Regions from separate parts of the Bacillus sp. MN7755 genome, predicted to be linked through region 3. Evidence: predicted binding sites of a transcription regulator. Region 3 holds the regulator's gene; each other region holds the start of a gene.
What was found. Region 3 encodes LexA, which represses DNA repair genes until DNA is damaged. Its sites were predicted from a motif close to CGAACATATGTTCG; they were not measured.
Positions count from the first base shown of each region.

Region 1: a site for LexA is predicted at 2,506-2,519, ahead of ACYVEC_RS24775 (Y-family DNA polymerase). Genes of this name have one in related genera too.
Region 2: a site for LexA is predicted at 3,266-3,279, ahead of ACYVEC_RS16925 (YolD-like family protein). Genes of this name have one in related genera too.

Region 1 is NZ_BTRL01000025.1:101,262-105,764, forward strand. It holds partial or broken gene ACYVEC_RS24765 (glycoside hydrolase family 5 protein) at 423-1,691, opposite strand; gene ACYVEC_RS24770 (hypothetical protein) at 2,008-2,235, opposite strand; gene ACYVEC_RS24775 (Y-family DNA polymerase) at 2,578-3,843, shown strand; gene ACYVEC_RS24780 (YolD-like family protein) at 3,840-4,181, shown strand; gene ACYVEC_RS24785 (hypothetical protein) at 4,225-4,503, shown strand, end outside.
Region 2 is NZ_BTRL01000015.1:57,338-61,840, forward strand. It holds gene ACYVEC_RS16905 (DUF6944 family repetitive protein) at 1-632, opposite strand, end outside; partial or broken gene ACYVEC_RS16910 (SDR family oxidoreductase) at 827-1,534, opposite strand; gene ACYVEC_RS16915 (hypothetical protein) at 1,732-2,067, opposite strand; gene gerPF (spore germination protein GerPF) at 2,268-2,483, shown strand; gene ACYVEC_RS16925 (YolD-like family protein) at 2,701-3,036, opposite strand; gene ACYVEC_RS16930 (KH domain-containing protein) at 3,451-3,858, opposite strand; gene ACYVEC_RS16935 (hypothetical protein) at 4,136-4,354, opposite strand.
Region 3 is NZ_BTRL01000007.1:22,215-26,717, forward strand. It holds gene ACYVEC_RS05330 (PadR family transcriptional regulator) at 334-657, shown strand; gene ACYVEC_RS05335 (DUF1700 domain-containing protein) at 650-1,192, shown strand; gene ACYVEC_RS05340 (DUF4097 family beta strand repeat-containing protein) at 1,193-1,999, shown strand; gene lexA (transcriptional repressor LexA) at 2,085-2,705, opposite strand; gene ACYVEC_RS05350 (YneB family resolvase-like protein) at 2,847-3,503, shown strand; gene ACYVEC_RS05355 (DUF896 domain-containing protein) at 3,549-3,788, shown strand; gene ACYVEC_RS05360 (bifunctional metallophosphatase/5'-nucleotidase) at 3,829-4,503, opposite strand, start outside.

The sequences.
Region 1 (4,503 bases), on a different contig from region 3:
TGTATACAAATACTATTTGATGACACATTAAATAACAAATTTACGATAAACTCATCAATAACAAACTATTATGTTTTGATTCAATACCCTTAACTTCCATCTAATTGTATAAATGTATTCATTTGGCGAAATAAGTAAATAAATTTCAACATTTAAAGCTTATAATCTAGCGAAAAATTCATAAAAGTTTTTTAACTTCAAAGTTTTAAATAATTGCAACCATATTTATTTAAACTTCCTCAACTTTTTTCTAAGCTATTCTCTAAGAATCTTATTATTTATTGTAAATAAACCAAGTTGCTACTCTATATGTAAAAGAAAGGTGGAATATTTAATATGACTCCGCTTTTTTTGATATAAAAAGCATCTAATTCTATTTGAATTAGATGCTTACATTTAGTTCTTAAACCAATCATTCTAAACTACTTATGCCCCTGTAAATCTTTTTTTATTACATCCCATAGTGGATTATCTTGACGTATCGGTTTACCCTCTTCGTCCCATTTTATTTTTCCTGTTCCCAATTCATAATTCATTCCCGTCCATGTGTCTTCACGGAATGCATAGAATGATTTATGCCAACCTTTTTGGTTGAAGATAGAAATAAGATCTTGCATGTATTGGGTAGCTCCTGGAACGGTACGGTTAATTCCAAACTCCTCTGCGATAATTCGATTAGATGATACATGATTTTCCTTAGACCATTGTTGAATCGGCTTTAAAAATTTCTCTAATCCCTGTTTATTCCACATTACAGGTTTCTCTAAATCCCCTACTTTTACTAATCCTGGATATTGATATTCCTTGTTTTGTTTTTCACCTTGACTCGTTAATTCATATGGTTCATACATATGAAATGCGTAAAGTGTTTTTTTATCCTCTACTGGGCTTAAATATTTAAAGGCCCATGGAGTAGCATATAAACCTGAATCTAAAATAATCGGTGTTTCTTGGTCTACTTCACGGATAGAATTAATCACCTTTTCATAGAATTTATTTAAATCTGCTGTCGTTCCTTTCACTTTTGCATACCATTTCTCGTAATCTTCCGTCCAAAAATCATTATATCTATTATTTTTAGCTGTTTCTGGATGCGGTTCATTTATAATATTATAACCGACCACTGCAGGGTGATCTTTTAGTTCCAAAGCAAGGTCTTTCCAGAATTGACTTGCTTGTTCTTGATACTTCTCTTCTTCCCATATTCTGTCGTCATTCTTGTTATTATTAAATTGGCGCCACCGATCACCAGGAAAGGATAACATTGTAAGAACAACTTTCATTCCCTGTGATTGTGCGGCATCTAAATCCGCTTTTAATTTTTGTAGATCCTCCTTTACTAATCCCTGATAGTTATTCTGCACTACCTATCAGAAAATCCTTTCCAGAGGTATCCGGTTTACCCTCAAATAAAAAATCTTTATCCTTTGCCCATTTATCAGGTGCTAAACGAACATATTCAATATTAGCTTCTTTTGCACTTTTATAGTTCTCGGGTAACGACGTACTATTCATGAAATTAGTACCCTTCCTTTTCGAATCCCAAAAACTAATTTTTGAATCGCTCTTGTAATAGGTATCAGCTCTTATATTCATTTCCTGCACTCCAAAACTCATCATGCCTAACAACGCAACAATTGGTAAAATTTTTTCACAACTTTTCCTTCTTTCTCTTTATATTTTACACACATAACATACCTGTGTTTTGTTACAGGAATATGGCAATTTTCCAAAAATACCTTTTATGTTTATAAAACGGAAGGTCATTCACTCATAAATAAAAAAGAAATAATTAGGAAGTTGCTTCATTTTCTAAAAAACAAAAAAGGAATCCTTTATGGATTCCTTTTTGACTTGCACTCTTTTTCAAATAGTGCATTTTTGCACCTACTTTTAGTATACCTTACAATTCTTATAAAATAAATAAGATTAAATAAAATTCACTTCTATATTTTCATAAAACATCACACATACTCCCTTATAATTTTACAGATAAAATAGGGTATTTTAAAACTCATCTCTTGAACATTCCTTTAGTTGCTCCATAGCAATTTTACGCGCATGTTCCTCACTATCTATCAAAGTCAATCCTTGTGATATATAACTCCAAAATTCAGATCCACAATCCTCCATCCATCTATAAGCTTCTGTTGTGTATAGCCCATCTTTTCTTTTAATGATTTGAACCTTATAGTTTTTACTTGGAGAAAAAAACTCTTGTATAACCTGCTCCATTTATGAAACATCCTCCTTAAATCTATTATTTGAAATTATATTTTCACATAATCTCGTAATAGAAACTTCTTTTTACGATAAATTACTATCACTTTTTGAAAGGATAATATACCTTACATCCTCCCATCATTTTCTTCCTGTACTAACCAATATAAATGATACAGCTTATATCCTAGAAATTTCAATAACATTTGGCCGTTACTTCTCTCTGTCGTTCTACTTATTTCTACTACATATAATTAAATATTTTTTCAGAAACCACTTCATAAAAGAACATAAGTTCGTGTATAATAAGAACAAGAATAAGAACAAACGTTCTTGTTATTATTAGGAGGAGTTATAGTGTATGACTATTCAATTTTACCGAATAGAATCATTTTATGTGTTGATCTTCGTAGCTTTTATGCTTCTGTTAGTTGTATCAAAATGGGATTAGACCCACTTCATACAAAATTAGCTGTAGTCGGTGATGTGAATAGGAATGGGTCCATTGTTTTAGCCGCAACTCCACCTTTAAAAGCAATGGGAGTAAAGAAGTTGGCAAGGCTATACGAGATTCCTCGGCAAAAAGATATTCTTATTGTGAATCCAATTATGAGAACCTATATTAAGTGCTCCAATTACATAACGAAGTTAGCTCTACAATATGTTCCTATTGAAGACTTTCATCAATACAGCATCGATGAATTATTTATGGATATTACCGATAGCATCCATCTATTTGCTCGGAATCCAAATGAATTTGCATTACAGTTTAAACGTGTAATATATGAACACACACGAATTGAATGCACAATCGGGATTGCACCTAACCTATTGATGAGTAAGGTAGCTTTAGATATTGAAGCAAAGAAAAATAAAGACGGAGTCGCTTATTGGACATACGAAGATATACCTACAAAATTATGGAGCATACGACCGCTTAGTAAGTTTTGGGGAATTTCGCATAAAACAGAAACAAAATTAAATCAAAAAGGAATACATTCAATTGGTGATTTAGCTAATTATCCTCTTAAATATTTAAAACAAAGCTTCGGTGTGATTGGCGAAGAATTACACTTACATAGTAATGGGATTGATTTTAGTCGAATTTCAGAGAAATATGTTCCGGTTACAACTTCTATAGGAAAAAGCCAAATTTTAATGCGTGATTATACAATAGAAGAATTTCCGATTATCCTACTGGAACATACCGAAGAAGTTTGCTATCGATTAAGACAACAAAACAAACTTGCTCAAACCGTTCAATTTTCAATTGGATATAGTAAAAGTTATTCGGGTGGCTTTAGCAAAACACATACCTTAAGCCGTCCCACCAACTTAACCATGGACATTTATCAAGTTTGTCTATATTTTCTACATCAACAATATACTGGAGAACCAATTAGAAGTATTACTATTTCTCTAACAAAACTAATTGGTGAAGGAGAAGAACAAATTTCCCTTTTTGATAACATCATACAACGAGAAAAAGAAATAAAGCTAACGAAAGTAATGGATGAAATACGCACAAATTTTGGAAAAAATAGCATGTTAAGAGGAATTTCCTATACAAATAATGCAACAGCAAGATACAGAAACACACTGCTAGGGGGACACAAAGCATGAACAACGCTAATATGCCAAAAGGCAGAGGAATGGTAAAATGGACGCCGTTTGCAGCAATGCCAGAACAATTCGTCGGAATACGTGAAATGATCAAAGAGAAAACTAAAGTATCGCGTCCCACTTTAACCTCTGAAGAGAAAGAACTGATTGAGAACATGTTACTATGTTCGTTGCTATCTGAAGAAGAGATATTAATTACATATTATGAAGATGGTTATTTACTCACCAACTATATGACCGTTATCGATATAGATTCATTACATAGCTCTATCATATGTACTGATGCTTTCTATAATAAGATGACAATACAATTTCCGAATATAATAGACGTAAAATAGATTTAGGTGATTATCTTTGGAGTATTATAAAGGAGAATATAAAATGCAAGGGAATCAGATAAGAAAGAATACAGCGAGAACAATTACTCATAATGATATAAATAACTATCCCTATTTAAATATACCTATGATTATCAATGAGAAAAATGGAATAACTTACGAGGTTTTAAGCGCTGGTTTTCATAATAATGATGCAGTAGCGATGATAACGACAGACGGTTTCGCTACAACTAGGGTAAATACACCGATTGTAACAGTAAAAAACAATGATGGTAGTATCCAAGTATTCCGCTTACCTTTAGAATTGGAATATTGGGTACTT
Region 2 (4,503 bases), on a different contig from region 3:
TCTTTCTCTATTATAGTTAATCCAATTGCAGAAATAATAGTTCCTATTGCTTGTATCCAAATACCAATAAGCGCTATTATTCTCTCATTTTTATTATCAACCATATTATCGTCATCTTCTATTCCATTCTTCAATACATTAACAATACCTTGATACGCTTGAAGTCCAGCGCCTAAACTTTGCAAAGAATTGCCTAGTATTATAATTCTCTGTATCGCTTTCATCTGAAGTAAAGCCGCTTCTACTCCTAAAAAAGCTCCAATCGATTGTAAACTATTCCCTACAATTATGAGATAATCATTCTCTTTCAATTGTTCATTTATGTTAAAATATGTTCCTATTACATTTGATATATTCCCTAATGCCAATAATTCAATGCCCATTTTATCGAGCATTTCACTCTTATTCTCCAAACACTTATTTTGGTTTTCTCTTTCAGCTTCATCTTCGTTATCATTACTCGCTATAATTTGTAATATATACCCGAGGGCTTGTAATAAGCTTCCTACAATTACAAGATCTGATTCAACTTCCTCTTCTCCAATAAATCCTCTTGTAGTCCCAATAGCCGCTGTAAGATTTCCTCCTACTTGAAACCACGCTCCTGTCACTTTTAAACCGCTTAGGTTCATTCTTATCACCTATTTAAAAATTTTCTAGTACTTTCGACATACACAAATGGCATCCTCTATCTCATATTTATTTTCTATATGTAATTTTGTGCATTCTATAATGTGTTACTAATACAAAAAAGCACCTTTAAGGTACTTTTTTTTGAGCAAAGCGTTTATCACTAATAATATAAATACTTAAAAGATACTGATTTTCATACGCACGCTGGACAAGTCAATGAATATCCATTTTTATCCATTGTTATATTCAATATATATTGAATTGCGTGATGTGACCACATTTCAGGTGTAGGCGATTCATTTACATACTGTGGTGCACATGAATATAGCATTGGCGTGCTAATACTTCCACCCGGATCTAAAGCAACAACAGCCATACCATGAGGCAATTCCAGTGCCATTGATTTCGTGATACCTTCAATTGCAAACTTCGAGGCACAGTATGGTGCAAGCTCAGCTTCACCTTCTCTTCCCCAGCTAGAACTCATATTAATAATAATTCCTTCTTTCCTGGCTACCATCGCCGGAACAAATGCTCTTATTACATTTACTACACCATTTACATTTACATTCATTATATTTTCAAATTCTTGAGCTGGAACTTTCCACAATTGCGCATTTTTATTAACGATCGATGCGTTATTTATTAATAAATCGGGTGCTTTATTACTATTAAGTATATAGTTTGCCCAACTACTTACTTACTGAGAATCTGAAACATCAATGATTTGAAAATCATGTGTCTTACCGTAATATCTTTTCAATTCTTCAATTTTATCTTTTGAACGTCCACAGCCAATTATACTCCATCCCAATTCATGAAATCGATCAACCATTGCACGCCCTAAACCTTGCGTCACTCCTGTTATAATTACAATTTTCCCAATGTTGTTTCGCTTCAAGCCCATCTCCTCCTTTACAATATTTTACACTCACCCTTTTCATTCAACCATTTACTAAAGTATGAAATCATTTCATACTTTAGTAAGAATTTTTATATAAACAAAAAGAGTAACCATAACAGTTACTCTTTTTGTTTATATATTAAAGAATTCATTATTTATCTCGGTATTACTTTTAAAATCTTCATCTAGTCTCATCACATACTTTTATTTAATTTCTCAATCTCATATTGCAACTTTTTAAATTGTTCAAAATGCATGGTGATAGATTGACTGTTTCCATACTCAACACTATGCTTCACCAATAAAACACCCGTGTCATGAAAAATTGCTTCAAGTTCTTTTCTGATAGATACTTTCATTATATGCGCTGTTTTAATAGATGATAAAATTGCAATTTCATTAAACTTTAATTTTATTTCATTTGGACAAAATGCTTCTTCAACCAATATAACTTCATTGCTATAAATAAGTGCAACAAGATTACTTGATTTTGCATCTGTTAAATCTACTTTTTTTATAACATTATTCATTACATTTTGCCTCCTTTGTTTTCGTATATAATAATTATACAATTGCATTTTAGTTACTAAACCTTACATTCAGTTTAACACACTTTTATTATGAGCTACACTTCAAACGTTTTACTATTCCACAATTTTTTTACATGAACCATTTGGACTATAAGACCATATAATAGTGTTAACAAATGATTGTAAAGTGGGTGAAAACTATGCCCTCAGTTGTAGGGAATTTAGTTGTACAAAATAGTAACGGTTCATTTAACTTAGGGGATTTCTACAACGTCTCTCCGAAAGAAAATACGAAGGCTTATAATGGATCTGGTGCTTCAAACGTTGGTTTTGTTGTTAATACTTTTAACGGTGTGAGTGCGACTAATACATTTGATTCTGACCTTGCAGATCAAAATCAAGTTGGTACAGCCTAATCCTATTTTTTCATCGTTCTGTTTAAAAATTTAAAATTTGTCTATACTATAATCAGGCTGTTACACAGCTATTGTTGATTTTTGGAGTACCCTATCTTTTTCTCCCTTTCCCTGGGGCTCAGCAGCTAGTATGAAGCTAGCTGCTTTTTCGTTTCATTTTTTCTGTTCCACATCTAACATAACGTAAAGTAAGCTAAAAGTTAAAATTCAGCTTACTTTACGTTATTTCAATAATATCCGTAGTATTAAATACGTAAGTTTTATAAAATGCGTCAGTGCACATTATAATGTGCTTTAGCGGATTTATATGTACCACTGTCATGTAGCTAGTAAGGATGTAGCCATTTTCAAAATATGTCACCAATATTTCTTTCTCAGTCAACAATGACATTAATAATTTATCAAAAATCCTCTCTTTTTCTTCTTTTGTTAAGAGCGGTTTTTGTACTTTAAATTTCTCTCCAATAACTTTTCGCATACTTAACAACTGTTCCGACATTACTGTAAATGGAACCCATTCTCTTTCTTCTTTTTGCACCTTTACATCATTCATTTCTTTATCTCCTTGATCATCCATTCACTCTCACACATATTATTCCTTAATTATTCTTTAATAATTGCTGGGCTCATATTTATCACATGCGCGAAAATCAACTGCCCATAAACGCCCAATTGGTGAAAGCTAATAACCAGTAGACGATGCCCACCGCTAATTACAGTTTCACTTTACTTCTAATTCTTTTACTATCTGCAACCGAAAGAACATCCGTTCTAATTATACACGAACCTACGTTCCTTTGAGAAGAGATATATTTATATTTTTAATAAAATATAATTTAAATCATTTATTTTTTCTTCATCAAATGCGTTTCTTACTTCCTATTTAATAGGACGTTCACGTATCAACTAAAAAAGCGACTTCATACAAAGTAAAGTCGCTTTTTTTTAATAACGTATATTTCTATATTTATTTTTCTATCCTGACAAGTGTTCTTTCTGGAATACAAATTTCATCTATATGAAAATGATTTATTTTTAATTTTAATTCTCCCACTCGTTCCTTATCTTCATCACCAACCCAACAACTGAATAATTCAAAATAGTCCCCATCATTTAAATACCCTTCCATAATCGAGCATAAAGTTAATAGCTTTTTCTTAGCTTCTTTCTTCTCCTTTTCATTTTGCCACTCATGAAGTTCAATGCCCCACATTGTTGAAATCTCATACGTGTAACTTGTTTGAAATTGAAACTCTTGTACAATTTTAAGCATACTTTCATCTGAAAAACACGGTCCAAAAACAATTACATCATTAGAATCTGCATCTGTTAACGGAATTTCTACATTGCACCCAATATAACTTGCTAAACTCATCTTTACTCCTCCAATATCCGTATAAAAAATACTTAATGTAAACATTTATCTACTCAAATATAAAATCCCTGCCTAAACTAAAAAGTTATAATGTTTCGATTTTATTAACCATCTATAAATAAAAGCATATATTATAAAGAACGAACTCACAAAATTTAGGAAATTTATAATGAACCACAATTCGTTCCTTATAAATTTCTATGAAAAGAGAGCAATTTAAACACTCTCTTTTCGTACATACTGTAAAACACTAATAATAATTAATTAATCCTTATTATTAAATATATTTCGGTTGTACTATTATATGTAATTCCCTCTCTGTTACTGCTTTTTTGGGGTGACGAAAATACTCTAATTCGTATTTTAATACCTCATAATCTACCATTCCGATCTTAATCCCTTTCGTTTCTTTTAAAATAGCTAATAGGTTACTTATATCTTCATCATACGACTCAAAAATTTTCCCTCCGCCTTCTCTTTGAAAAATTACTTTCACATTTTCTCCCCCTATATAATTTATTTATCTATTCAATAATTCACTTAAAAGTATTCATTCTTTCCCCTGAAAATTTCATACTAAAAAGAACATCCATTTTAATAGAATGTTCTGCTTTTCAATTCATTTAGCATTAATATTTTTTCAAT
Region 3 (4,503 bases):
TCTATACTAAGAGCTAAAAGGCCTTGATACTACGGTATCAGGGCTTTTTTTATTTGTAGAAAACATAGAGGTTAGTGAAATGCCTGAAAAAAGTGCTCGCAAAATGCCTGGAAAAATCAGGGGGATTATTTAAAAAGCGCGCTAGCTATGAATATAAATGTGAAAATTGTAATAGTATGCTGTGCTCAGTGTGTCATGATGCGGATGTATGTAATGCTAAAATTAAGTATTGGAACATACAGTACCTTGCAATAAATAGTACTAAGTGGTATATTATGGATAAGAAAGGTACCGTGTATTGAACAGTACTGAAATGAGAAAGGGGGACTATCCTTGAACGTTCAGTTTAAAAAAGGTGTGTTAGAACTGTGTGTTTTGGCACTTGTGAAACGTAAGGATTGCTACGGTTATGAACTTGTTCAGCAAATCTCAAATAAATTTTTAATATCGGAAGGGTCAGTGTACCCTTTATTACGTCGTTTAACGAAAGAAGGATATTTTCAAACATATTTAAAAGAATCTACGGAGGGGCCGCCTCGTAAATATTATCAACTAACTGAGCAAGGGGAAACGCAACTGAATTTGTTAGTAACAGAGTGGCGTGATTTTGCAAAAGGCGTACAAGAAATTATTGAAGGGGTGGAATGGGATGAGTAAAGAACAGTTTCTTAAAGAATTATCAAGTCATCTTAGAAATTTACCGGACGAAGAGCGGAAAGATATTTTATTTGATTATGAAGAGCATTTTCAGTTTGGGATAGAAGAGGGGAAAACTGAATCGGAAATAATAAAGGGGCTTGGCTCTCCGAAAGTAATTGCAAAAGAATTACTTGCGATGTATCGCTTCGATGAAATGAAAAAAGACCCATCAACTTCAAATGTGACAAGAGCTGTCATGGCAGCGATTGGACTTAGTTTATTTAATTTTATTATTGTGTTAGGCCCGTTAGTTGCAATTATCGCTTTTATATCTTCCTTTTGGGTCGGTGGAATTGCTAGTGTAGTAACACCATTTTTCGTTATTGGAAAAGTATTTATGGGTACTTTTATATGGTTGGATTTATTCGTTAGTATAACGTTTGTTGGCGTAGGTTTGTTGTTATGTATTATCGCTTATTATAGTACGAAGTGGTTTAAAAGGCTATGCGTACGTTATGTAATATGGAACTTCAAAATGATAAAAGGGGAGTAGATGATGAAAAAAATATTGTTAGTAGCAATCGCTTGTATCATTATTGGAGTAATTGGGATTTCACAAACATATAAAAAAGCAGTACAAACTGCAGAAAAAGGAAACAAAGAAGATATAATCAAAAACGAAACACTAAAAAATATAGAAGTTAAGTTAGATGCTGGGGATATTGTTGTCCAAAAATCGCCTGACTCTTCTTTTTATGTAAAGCAATCAGGAGATACACGTAAACAAGAGGTTCGTATTGCTGAAGATGGTGACACATTAAAAATCATTGGGGAAAGAGAAAAAGGTGCTTCATTTGATTTTTCCTTTTACGATTTTAGGTTTCAAACGTCTACATTGACTCTCCTTGTGCCTGAACGCTCTTACCAAGATGTAAAAGTAAATTCATCTGCTGGACAAATCGAAATAAGTGATGTGAAAAGTGACCGTGTAAGTGTTGAGACACTTGCTGGTGAAGTGGATTTGAAACGTGTAACGGCTAAGAATGTGGAGGGATCTACAAAAGCTGGTGAGCTGAACTTTAAAAAAGTAATAGGGAAAGTGACTGCAAAAACGACCAGTGGGGAAATAAATATTCTAGATCATGATTCTAAGTATAATCTAGAAGCAAGTTCAACTGCGGGAGATGTAGATATTGTTTTATCGGAAAAACCACAAGATGCTGTAATCACCGGGCAAAGTGCTGCGGGAGATGTAACAATTTTTAATGAAGAAAATAAAAACGTAACAATTGGTAATGGGAGTACAAAGATTAGCGGTAAAACTGCTGCGGGAGATGTGACGATTGAAACGCGTTCATAAGAAATAGAATGTATGAAAATCTATCAAAATACAAAAAGAAGATAATTACCGTATATAAATAAGGTAATTATCTTCTTTTATATTCTTAATGTAAATCACGATATACGCCAATTACTTTACCGATAACTGACACTTGTTTTAAAATGATAGGTTCTAATGAAGAGTTTTCCGGTTGTAGACGGAAATGGTCTTTTTCTTTATAGAAACGTTTAACAGTTGCCTCGTTATCTTCTGTTAAAGCGACTACAATTTCACCATTATATGCAGACTGTTGTTGGCGAACAACAACTAGATCTCCATCGAAAATACCAGCTTCAATCATACTATCTCCAGAAATGCGTAACATAAACACTTGATCTGCTCCAGCAACAATGCTAGCTGGAAGTGGGAAGTGATCTTCTACACTTTCAACTGCTGTAATTGGTAATCCAGCAGTAACTTTTCCGATGATTGGAACTTGAATAACAGATTGTGTTTCTGTATCCATTCGGTCATCACCTAAAATTTCGATTGCTCGTGGTTTTGTTGGATCGCGTCGAATGTATCCTTTTTCTTCTAATCTTGATAAATGTCCGTGCACTGTAGAACTAGAAGCGAGGCCGACTGCTTGACCGATTTCACGTACGGAAGGTGGATATCCTTTTTCTTGTACTTTTAGCTTAATAAAGTCGAGAATGTCTTGCTGGCGTTTCGTTAACTTTTCCATGTTTTCTAACACCTCGTTTTCTTTCATTTTTCTTATTAATAAGTATAACATGTGAAAAAACATTCTACAAACATAAGTTCGAACAAAAGGCGAATTTATGTTACACTGAAGGGAAATAATAGTGAGAAAGAGGGGTTCATAATGAATGCAATTATTTATGCACGTGTGAGTACAACAAAAGAAGCGCAAGAAACATCATTATTACGTCAAAAAGATGAATTATTGCATTTAGCGGAGCGCTATCAAATGAATGTTACTAAGGTGATTGAAGAGCAGGCTAGTGGTTATACAATTGAACGTGATGGAATATTAGAAGTGCTAGATACAATTCGAGACGAACAAATTGATGTGCTACTCATACAAGATGAAACGCGCCTTGGTAGGGGAAATGCAAAGATTGCATTAATGCACTGTTTACATAAAGAGGGAATAAAAGTATACACGCATACGCATAATGGAGAATTACAATTGTCGGATTCGGATTCGATGGTATTAGATATTATTGGTATTGTTGAAGAGTATCAAAGAAAGATTCATAATTTGAAAATTAAACGTGGTATGCAACGCGCGGTAGAAAAGGGCTATCGCCCAGAAAATAATTTAAAGAATCGTCATTTAAGCGTAGGACGAGAGAAGAAAGAAGTGCCGATTGAGGAAATTGTGCGTTTGCGCAAGAATGAACTTACTTTCGAAGAAATTGCAGCAACGCTTCGCGGCTTTGGTCATAATGTTTCAAAAGCGACGGTACATCGTAGATATGTAGAGTATACAAAGCAATTGCTTGATAAAGAAGAGTAACTATTGTATGATAATAATCAGTTTTGATTAGAAGGGGGATTCGAGATGCTTAGTCACGAACTCGTTGAACGCATTAACTTCTTAGCGAAAAAAGCAAAAGCTGAAGGTTTAACTGAAGAAGAACAACGTGAGCGTCAATCGCTACGTGAACAATATTTAAAAGGATTTCGTCAAAATATGTTAAACGAACTTAAAGGAATTAAAGTCGTTAACGAACAAGGTACTGATGTTACACCGGCGAAATTAAAAGCTTTAAAAGAGCAAGATAATGCAAAATTAAACTAAAAGATGGGCAAAGCCCATCTTTTTTTATTTATTATATTCGTTAGTTAATAACTTTCCAGTTGTTATTGATTGTTGCTTCTATTTTTTTGTGCTTCAATATATAGTCAGCAATAAGTTCAGACATATCTGTTGGTATGTCTTTTATTACAGGCTTTTTTTGAAACATAAAGAAGTTCCCTCCGCCGCTTGCACGATAACTATTCATAACGACGTCATATTCTTCATCCATATTAAGAGGAGTGCCTTTATACTGTAAAGATTCTACTCTCTCGCCAATTGGTTTGGAAATGTTTAATACGTACGAAATTCCTTCCCACATATCGTAATTATAGTGTTGCGGTTTTGGTTCTATGTAGCTAGGGTTTACGATGATGGTTCCATCTGCTTTTAATATGAAATAAGAAGCAGAGAGTTCGAGAGCATCTTTTATATCCGCTCCAGTTATTCTAAGTACTTTTAATGTATTTGGATAAATATAATTAGAAACGATGTCACGCATTGTTACACGATTAGGGAAACCTGGAGATGTATTATGGAATAAGCTTGTACAAGAAATGGAAACATTAGCTATATCCATCTGTATTTTATTTATGAATTCAATAAAAGGATGGTCTTGCAAACGAGTTTGCATAGCATCTGAAATTCGCATGTCCCCATAGATTAGTCCAATAGGTTGATCGAGCCAATTTTGTGTTTTTTCTTCATAATCGGTAAC